3 regions of the Dactylosporangium salmoneum genome follow, and region 1 is predicted to be linked to each of the others. Evidence: riboswitches for the same ligand, from Rfam matches in the RefSeq annotation. Region 1 holds a riboswitch; each other region holds the start of a gene.
What was found. A riboswitch is a leader RNA that binds a small molecule or an ion and turns the genes downstream of it on or off. The one in region 1 is predicted to bind glycine.

Region 1 (3,267 bases):
GACAGTGATCTTTCTCAGCACTCGATGACGGTGACCGCCAGGCCCCCGCGGGCCGTCTCCTTGTATTTGACGGACATGTCGCGGCCGGTCTCGCGCATGGTCTTGACCGCCTTGTCCAGGGTGACGTGATGGGCGCCGTCGCCGTTGAGGGCCAGGCGGGCGGCGTTGATGGCCTTGACGCTGGCGATGGCGTTGCGCTCGATGCAGGGGATCTGGACCAGGCCGCCGACCGGGTCGCAGGTGAGCCCCAGATTGTGTTCCAGGCCGATCTCGGCCGCGTTCTCCACCTGGGCCGGGGTGCCGCCCAGGACCTCGCACAGGCCGGCCGCCGCCATGGCGCACGCCGAGCCCACCTCGCCCTGGCACCCGACCTCGGCGCCCGAGATCGAGGCGTTGCCCTTGATGATCAGGCCGACCGCGGCGGCGGTCAGCAGGAAGCGGACCACGCCGTCGTCGTCGGCGCCCGGGACGAAGCGCGCGTAGTAGTGCAGCACGGCGGGGATGATGCCGGCGGCGCCGTTCGTGGGGGCGGTGACGACCCGGCCGCCGGAGGCGTTCTCCTCGTTGACGGCGAGGGCGTAGAGGTTGACCCAGTCCAGGACGTGCAGCGGGTCGGCGGCGCCCCGGGTCCCGGACAGGTCCGCGTAGAGGGCCGGGGCGCGGCGGCGGACCTTGAGGCCGCCCGGGAGGACGCCGTCCGGGCGGGTGCAGCCGCGGGTGACGCACTCCTGCATGACCGACCAGATGTGCAGCAGGTCGGCCCGGATCGCCGGCTCGGGGCGCCAGGCCTGCTCGTTGGCCAGCATGACGTCGCTGATGCGCAGGCCCTCGGCGGTGGCGTGGGCGAGCAGCTCGGCGCCGGTGGTGAAGGGGAACTTCACCGGGTCCTCGGTCGGGGTGGGGGCGCCGCCGGGGCCGATGACGAACCCGCCGCCGACGGAGAAGTAGGTGCGCTCGGCCACGGGGGAGCCGTCCGCCGCCCAGGCGTGGAAGCGCATGCCGTTGGGGTGCTCCGGGAGGCTGCGGCGGCGGTGCAGGACCAGATCGGCGTCGACGTCGAAGGCTATCGCGTGGGCGCCGCCGAGCAGGTCGAGCCGGGCCGTCTCGCGGACCGCGCGGACCCGGCCCGGTGCCGCGTCGGTGTCCACTGTGGAGGGATCGGCGCCCTCCAGGCCGAGGATCACCGCGGGGGCGGAGCCGTGGCCGTGGCCCGTGGCGCCCAGCGAGCCGAAGAGCTCGGCCTTGATCCGGGCCACCCGAGGGAGCAGGCCGTCGTCCTGCAGGCGGGTGACGAAGCGCCGGGCCGCGCGCATCGGGCCGACGGTGTGGGAGGAGGACGGGCCGATGCCGACGGAGTACAGGTCGAACGCGCTGAGCGTCATCGCTGCGACCCGATCAGCGCCGCGTAGGCCTCGGCGTCGAGGAGGTCGGCCCCGCCGGTGACGCGGATGCGGAAGAGCCAGTTGGCGTACGGGTCCTCGTTGATCAGCGCCGGGTCGGCGGCGACGGCCGGGTTGACCTCCTCGACCACGCCGTCGGCGGGGGCCAGCAGGTCGCTCACGGACTTGGTGGACTCGACCTCGCCGCACGGCTCGCCGGCCCGCACTTCGCGGCCGGGCTCGGGCAGGTCGATGTAGACGATGTCGCCGAGGGCGTCGGCGGCGAAGCGGGTGATCCCGACGGTGCTGAGATCCCCGATCCATTCGTGGTCGCGGGTGTACTGCAGGTGCGATGGCACGGTCACGAGAGGCTCCCCTGGTCGATGACGGTTGGGTGCCTCCCCGCTCTGTCATCGAATGCCTGAGAGCTTCACCGGCCGGGCCCGGCCTCGGGCGAGGCGGGCGGCGGTTTGCACCGTGGGCGCGGGACGCGGCGTCCCGGCTTTTCAGAGTTGCCTGGCCGTGGCGGTACGTGGGCCTGAGAGATTCCCGGGGAGAGTTGCTCCTTCGGCGCCCCAGCGGGTGGGGACTCTCCCGCCGCGGTTCGTTCGGCGCGATGTGGAGTTGTCGCCGCGACCGTACGGCGGCGCCGCGGGGCGGGTCAAGTCCTTACGCTCGCTAGGCCCAGGGGGACGTGACCGCCCAGGTGATGTCGGGGACCAGGCTGTTGGCGTTGTCCTGGGCCGCCGTGCCGCCGGGGGTGGCCAGCCACAGCTCGGAGTTGATGTGGCGCAGGTAGGAGCCGGAGAAGTTCCAGGAGGCCAGGCGCACGCCGCCGGGGGCGGTGCGGGCGCACCAGGTGGCGTCGGCGTGCATGAGCGCGGTGCCGTCGTCGGCGCTGATCTTCACGCGGCCGTTCTGGTGGCGCAGGTAGTACGTCGGGTAGTTGCGCGACTGGAGGCTGTAGCAGCCGCCGGCCAGGCCGGGCACGACCCGCCAGGTGGCGTCCTGCTTGAGCAGCGCGTCGCTGGCCGCGGTGACCACCTCGGTATAGCCCAGGCCGTTCTGGTGGCGGGCGTAGCGGGTGGTGCAGCAGGCGGTGGTGGCGCGCAGCGAGACGTTGGTGTCGACCGGCAGCGTGGTCGCGGCGCCGTCGTCGCCGGCCGAGCCGGGCACCGACGCCAGGGCGGAGGCCCAGCGGGCGGCCATCTTGTCGTAGCCGGCCCGGGTCGGGTGCACGCCGTCGGCGAGGTCGGCGGTGCTCAGCGCGGCGTGCATGTCGACGAAGTGCACCCGGGCGCCCTTGCCCGCGACGATGCCGGGGATGGTGGCGTTGAAGGCGTTGGCGGCGCTCTCCCGGGCCGGGTCGGCCAGCGGGATGATCGAGGCGACGAAGACGTCGGCGCCTGGGGCGGCCGCCCGCACGTGGTCGATGAGGCCGGAGAGGCGCGACGGGGCGCCGGCGAGGTCGTAGTTCTGCACCACGTCGTTGGTGCCGAGGTGGATGAGCACGCTGCGCGGGGCGGTGGCGGAGACCCAGGCGGTGGCGTTGGCGTCGACCTGGTCGATGCGCCAGCCGGGGTGGCCCTCGTGGTCGTGGTCGGGCAGGTCGGCCGGGCCGTTGAACTGCGAGCCGACGAAGTCCACGGGGTGCCCGGCGGCGGCCAGGGCCCGCCACAGGTTGATCCGGTAGCCGCCGGGCACGTTGAACCCGTCGGTGATCGAGTCGCCCAGCGGCAGGATGCGCACCCCGCCGTTGGACTCGGCGTGGGCCGGGGCGGGCGTCGCGACGAGCGCCGCGGCGGTGGCGGCCGCCGCGGCGAGCAGGGCGACGAGACGACGGGCTCGCATCGCTGATGCCTCCGGGTTCGTGATCGATCGCGGTGGT
Region 2 (3,267 bases), on a different contig from region 1:
GGCCAGATGATCCCGGCGTGGGACCAGGACATCGGGGCCCCGTGGCGTTGCCAGGCTGACCCCTTGAGGTGCGCCACGGTACCGGCAACCGCGGCACTGCCCAGGGCCTGTCTCTGACGGCGATCGACCGGCGTGCCAGGACTGATCCGTCCGGATCCGCACCACGCGGCATGTCTGGTTGCTCACAGGTCGCGCAGGCGGGAAGCGTCGACGTGGCCCGTCCAGCGGGCGGAGGCCGCGGTTGCCAGGGCAGCGGTGCCGAGGACGGCGGCGAGGACCGTGATGACGAACGTCCAGGGGATGAAGGGGTACGGCGGCGGCGGGTCGAAGATGCCGTTGAGGACCTTGATGAGTTCGAAGGCGATCAGAGTACCCATGGCGAGTCCGCCGGCCACGCCCGCGATCACCAGGGCACCTGCTTCGGTCCAGAGGAACCCGGCGCGTTGCCGGGCATTGGCTCCCAGGACGGCCAGGGCGACCATGGAACGGCGGCGTTGCACGGCGCCGACGATGAGGATGAGTCCGGCGCTGGCGGTGGCCAGAGCAGCCCGAACGCGAGGGTCAGCGCAAATCCTCGCCGGGGTGGTAGCGGCCGGCGGCGCGGGCACCGTTCTGGCCGCCATGAGCCACGGCATCCCCATGTTGCTGCACCCAAAGGCGCCGACAAACCGATGAACGCCCAGCGGGTCGCCGCCGCCGGCGCCGGCATCGTCATCGACGACCCCGCCGAGGCCGGCGCAGCGGTCCGCACTCTGCTTACCTGCCCCACGTACCGAAACAGCGCGCAATGCGTCGGCGACCAGATCCGCCGCGCCCCGGACGCCGGGGGTCTGGTCCGCGCTCCGCAACCGGCTCTCGTCCACGCCACCGTTGCACAGGGCAGCTGCGGACATGTGGTGCCGGATGCGACCAGGAGGCGCTAGCCAAGATCTCCGAACCCCCAGCGCGTTCTCTTGACGTCGTTCGTCGAGTTCCGCGAAGGGTCTCGGGTGTGTGCAGCGGATCCCCGAGCGGCATCTTGCGCCACTACGCCACCGCCTGCCTAACCCTCGCCGCGACCTCGATTCCCGACACCACTCGGCTTGCCCCGCACGCCTACCCGGGCCTGCCGAGTCGACACCATCCTGACCCACCTCGGCGTGTCCGCCCTGGCCAGCCGGCGCCGGGCACTGCTCGACGCGCTCGTCACCGCAGCCGCGTTCCGCCGTCGGCTCATCATCGGCGGCGGGCAGCAGGCTGCTGTTCTGGTCCAGGCTGTCACAGCTGCACGACGTGGTTGGCACTGCTCCACCCGGACACCGCGCGGAGCAGTTAACGGTGTTCTGTCCAGCCGTCGGCACCCTGTCACCCCGGTCGACCCGCACCCGACAGGGCAGCGGGATGCGTATCCGTCCGCCTCTCGGCACGCTAACCTGTCGCTCAGCATTGACGTCAGCTCGGCACCAGAAGGCCGCAAGGCAGCACGGTCGGCGGATGCCTGGCAGCCGGCGGCGATATCCATCAAGATTCAACGGCCGGACATGCGTCAGCAGCGGGGCTGGACACTTGGCAGCTGGTACCGGCCGCTCCTTGACGCCCTTCATGGTGATCCTTTAGGTTCTTTTCGACAATTTCATACACGCCACTTGAACCGAAGCGGGAGAGCCCGCGCCTCACGATGGGCGCGGCGCCGAAGGAGCAACTCTCCCCAGAATCTCTCAGGTATCGATGACCGTTTCGGTGAGGCGGACTCTGGAAAGCAGGACGTTGTCCTGCACCCACGGTGCAAGCCGCCACATCGGGCGGCGAAGCTCTCAGGTCCAATGACAGAGCGGGGAGGTCACCCACCTGGTTCGCGATCGAAGCGGACCTCGACAAGGGAGCCTCCCGACATGCCCGATGCATTGAGCTCATCGGACCGCGCGACCCGGTCCATCATCCGCGCAGGCGACCTGCGCGCAACGTGCGACGTGCACTCCAATCGCCCGGCCGCGATCATGCCGCCGCCCGCACATTTGCCGCATCCGGATCCCGAGCGCCGCGCGGGCGTGGGCCCGGTGAGCGCCGCGCCGTCCGGCAGCGCGGGAATCCTTACGATCAGCCGCTTTCGAGACACCAAGCGGTGTACTTCGTCGGCGTGACCGGCGACAAGTACTGGCCCCCGTGGCCGGGATCGACCAGCCGTACTCCTGCCCGCAGCCTGACGCCTTCGCGTCCTGACTCAAGGACCCGCATACCGATGCTGACACCGTTGCACGAGATTCACCTCGCCCTGGGCGCAGTCATGACCGATTTCGCCGGGTGGGCCATGCCGCTGCGGTACGGCAGCGAAATCGCCGAGCACCGGGCGGTCCGTACCGCTGCCGGGCTCTTCGACCTCAGCCACATGGGCGAGATCGAGGTGGTCGGGCCGCAGGCCGGACGGGTGCTCGACCACGCGCTCGTCGGTGACGTCAGCGCCATCCCGGTCAGCAGGGCGAAGTACACGATGATCTGCCGCCAGGACGGGGGAATTCTCGACGACCTCATCGTGTACCGGCTCACCGACGACCGTTTTCTCGTGGTCGCCAACGCCGCCAACACCGGCGTCGTCCTCGACGCGCTGCGCGCCCGCGTGGGCGGCTTGCGGGCGCAGATCCGGGACCGCTGCGCGGACTGGGCGCTGCTGGCTGTGCAAGGCCCGCGCGCCGCCGCCATCCTCGCCGACCTGACCGACGCGGGCCTTGACGATGTGCGGTACTACGCCATCCGTGCGGCGACCGTGGCCGGGGCCGAGGTACTGCTGGCCCGGACCGGCTACACCGGCGAGGACGGGTTCGAGATCTTCGCCGCGCCCGCGGACGCGGCCCGGATCTGGCAGGCGTGTCTGGCTGCCGGATCCGAGCGCGGGCTGGTCCCGGCCGGGCTCTCCTGCCGGGACACGCTGCGGCTGGAAGCCGGGATGCCGCTGTACGGGCACGAGCTGAGCGTGGACGTCACCCCGTACGAGGCCGGGCTCGGCCGCGTCGTGAAGCTGGACAAGGCCGACGACTTCATCGGCCGCGCCGCACTCGCCGACCGCGCGGCGGCCGGGGTCCGCCGCCGGCTGGTCGGACTGGTGCCCGACGGGCGGCGGTCACCACGCGCCGGCTACGCGGTCCTCGACCCGCAGACGGGCGACCGAGTCGGCGAGGTCACCAGCGGCGCGCCGTCGCCGACCCTCGGGCATCCCGTCGCCATGGCCTACGTCGACGCCGCGCTCGCCGCTGCGGGCACCACCGTGTCGGTGGACGTCCGTGGCACGCGGGA
Region 3 (3,267 bases), on a different contig from region 1:
GTGGATGCCGGTGTGCAGGACCCGGAGCGTGTAGAGGGCTGGCTTCAGCTCACCCGTCTGCTGGTACAGCTGCCACTGGCCGGCGGCGAAGCCCAGGTAGTGGCGGGCGTGCTCCGGGGTCAGGCAGGCGGGGGCTAGGGACTTCAGCTCCTCGTGCAGGGCAGAGGTGCGCACCACCAGGGGAGACAGGAGCTGCTCCAGGACGTAGCCGTTGGGCTTGAGCAGCAGGCGCACGAACTTGGCCAGCTCCTGGCTGACGACGTCGAGTTCCATGCCCTCGCGCACGCCGCCGGACTGGACCGTCTCCGGGCCCACGGTCAGGCCCACGACCTCGTCCAGCGGGAGGATGTGGCACGCGCGCAGGTCCAGGTCGGAGTCGACGGAGGCGAAGCCGTACAGGTGGGCGCCGCTCACCGTGGCGAACACCAGCGGGTAGGGGTGGGGGTCGGCGACCTCGCCCGCCCAGGCCGGGATGTCCGCCCGGAGCGGGGGCGGTGCCGGCGTGGGGGCCGGCGCGTGCGTTGCGGGCGTGGGGGCCGGCGCGTGCGTTGCGGGCGTGGGGGCCGGCGCGTGCGTTGCGGGCGACGACGAGCGGAGGTCCATCAGGAAGCGCTCGACGGCGCCGCGGTCGGGCTCGTCCGGGAGCCGGGTCTCGGACTCGGCGCGCTCCAGGTCGGCCGACAGCGACGCGGCCAGGGACTGGAACTCGTCCCACGACAGGTCGCCCCGGCGGATGGCGAGGAGCTCGTCGCGGTGGGTGGAGACGTCGACCAGGACCTCGCCGGTGCGCAGGACGTGGGCGCCGGCGCGCAGCAGGCGGGCCATGTGCATCGCCTGCTTCCAGCGGATCTCGCCGGTCTTGGCGCGGGTCGAGGTGAGCTTGGCCAGCTGGTCGCGGGCGTAGTCGCCGTAGGTGCGGGCGGCGCGGCGGGACAGGAACGCGGGACGCAGGTCCAGCAGGGCCCGGCCGGCGTCGGTCAGGCGCTCGACCAGCGGCGAGGAGAGGCACTCCCAGACGGTGGGGTTGGCGGCCAGGGCGAGCGTGCAGGCCCGCTCGACCTCCCACGAGAACTCCTCCGGCCGCGGGCCCTCGACGTGCGTCGGGGGCTTGTCCAGGCGCCAGAACTCCGGCGTGGGCGCCTGGAAGACGCCGCGGCGGTCCGTGTCGGACGCCGGGCCGGCCAGGCCGTAGGCGCGAGAGCCGACGATCGCTGTGTAAATGGTGTGTGACGCCACGATGGTCAAGTCCTGCACAGGAGGTAGGGTAGGCAAGCCGGCAATACCCGCGCGGGAGAGATCGCCATCGGCAATACGGCGACGCCGAAGGGGCAAATCCTCCCCGGAACCTCTCAGGCAGAAGGACCGCGACGGGTTGGCACCTCTGGAGTCTGCGACAGAGGGGGAGGAGCGCACATACGCCCCTGTCCCCGGACATCCAGAGAGTGTGGCTATGACCAGTTTCGCCGCGCGGCACATCGGCCCTTCCGCCGACGAGCAGGCCCGCATGCTCAAGACCGTCGGGTACGAGTCGGTCGAGGACCTGATGACCGCCGCCATCCCCGGCTCGATCCGCTGGCACGAGGCGCTCGAGCTGCCGCCCGCCGCTTCGGAGGCCGAGGTGCTGGCCGAGCTGCGCGGGCTGGCCGCGGCGAACCGGACGCTGGTGTCGATGATCGGCCTCGGGTACTACGGCACGCACACGCCGCCGGTGATCCTGCGCAACGTGCTCGAGGACCCGTCGTGGTACACCGCGTACACGCCGTACCAGCCGGAGATCTCCCAGGGCCGGCTCGAGGCGCTGCTGAACTTCCAGACCGTCGTGGCCGACCTGACCGGGCTGCCGGTCGCCGGGGCGTCGCTGCTGGACGAGGCCACCGCGGCGGCCGAGGCGATGACGCTCGCCCGGCGCTCCTCGAAGGTCAAGTCCGAGGTGTACGTCGTGGACGCCGACGTGCTGCCGCAGACCCTCGCCGTGATCCAGACCCGGGCAGAGCCGCTCGGCATCGAGGTGCGCGTGCTCGACCTGGCCGTGGAGGAGCTGCCGGAGGCGTTCTTCGGGCTGCACCTGCAGTACCCGGGGGCCTCGGGCGCGGTCCGCGACCACGAGGCGCTGGTCGCGCAGGCCCACGAGCGGGGCGCGATCGTCACCGTGGCGGCCGACCTGCTGGCGCTGTGCGTGCTGCGCGAGCCCGGCGCGATCGGGGCCGACGTCGCCGTCGGCAGCGCCCAGCGCTTCGGCGTGCCGATGGGCTTCGGCGGGCCGCACGCCGGGTACATCTCGGTCCGCCAGGGCCTCGAGCGCACCCTGCCCGGGCGGCTCGTCGGCGTGTCCAAGGACGCCGGCGGCGCGCCCGCCTACCGGCTCGCGCTGCAGACCCGCGAGCAGCACATCCGGCGGGAGAAGGCGACCAGCAACATCTGCACCGCGCAGGTGCTGCTCGCCGTGACCGCGAGCATGTACGCGGTCTACCACGGGCCGGACGGGCTGCGCGCGATCGCCGCCCGCACCCACGACATGGCCGTCCGGCTCGCCGCCGGCCTGCGCGCGGGCGGGGTCGGCACCGAGCACCAGGCGTTCTTCGACACCGTGACCGCGGTCGTGCCGGGGCAGGCCGGGCAGGTCGTCGAGGCGGCGGCCGAGCGCGGGGTGAACCTGCGCCGCATCGACGCCGACCGGGTCGGCATCGCCTGCGACGAGACCACCACCTACAGCCACCTGCGCGACGTGCTGGCCGCGTTCGGGCTGGCCCACGTCGACGTGACCGCGCTGGACACGACCGGCGGGGTGCCGGCCGAGCTGCGGCGGGCGTCGGAGTACCTGACCCACCCGGTGTTCTCGAGCCACCGGTCGGAGACGGCGATGCTGCGGTACCTCCGCAAGCTCTCCGACAAGGACTACGCGCTCGACCGGGGCATGATCCCGCTCGGCTCCTGCACGATGAAGCTCAACGCCACCACCGAGATGGAGCCGATCACCTGGCCCGAGTTCGCGAACATGCACCCGTTCGCGCCGGCGTCGCAGACCTCGGGGTACCTCCGCCTGATCGGCGACCTCGAGCGCTGGCTGGCCGAGGTGACCGGCTACGACGCCGTCAGCCTGCAGCCCAACGCGGGATCGCAGGGCGAGCTGGCCGGGCTGCTGGCCATCCGGGCGTACCACCTGGCCCGCGGCGACGCGGTCCGGGACATGTGCCTCATCCCGTCGAGCGCGCACGGCACCAACGCGGCCAGCGCCGTCATGGCCGGCATGCGGGTCGCGGTGGTGGC

Region 2: another riboswitch for glycine. It lies ahead of ABD352_RS12700 (hypothetical protein); the one in region 1 lies ahead of gcvH (glycine cleavage system protein GcvH).
Region 3: another riboswitch for glycine. It lies ahead of gcvP (aminomethyl-transferring glycine dehydrogenase); the one in region 1 lies ahead of gcvH (glycine cleavage system protein GcvH).

Annotation. Positions count from the first base shown of each region.
Region 1 covers NZ_BAAARV010000016.1:394,322-397,588, reverse strand. Annotated here, with positions in the region: gene ABD352_RS09410 (L-serine ammonia-lyase) at 15-1,382, opposite strand; gene gcvH (glycine cleavage system protein GcvH) at 1,379-1,744, opposite strand; glycine riboswitch at 1,777-1,895, opposite strand; glycine riboswitch at 1,896-1,986, opposite strand; gene ABD352_RS09400 (AbfB domain-containing protein) at 2,058-3,230, opposite strand.
Region 2 covers NZ_BAAARV010000021.1:105,812-109,078, forward strand. Annotated here, with positions in the region: gene ABD352_RS12690 (polysaccharide deacetylase family protein) at 1-10, shown strand, start outside; gene ABD352_RS12695 (FtsX-like permease family protein) at 183-863, opposite strand; glycine riboswitch at 1,627-1,724, shown strand; glycine riboswitch at 1,726-1,819, shown strand; gene ABD352_RS12700 (hypothetical protein) at 1,872-2,120, shown strand; gene gcvT (glycine cleavage system aminomethyltransferase GcvT) at 2,219-3,267, shown strand, end outside.
Region 3 covers NZ_BAAARV010000023.1:172,166-175,432, reverse strand. Annotated here, with positions in the region: gene ABD352_RS14615 (nucleotidyltransferase domain-containing protein) at 1-474, opposite strand, end outside; partial or broken gene ABD352_RS14610 (nucleotidyltransferase domain-containing protein) at 583-1,245, opposite strand; glycine riboswitch at 1,279-1,375, shown strand; gene gcvP (aminomethyl-transferring glycine dehydrogenase) at 1,451-3,267, shown strand, end outside.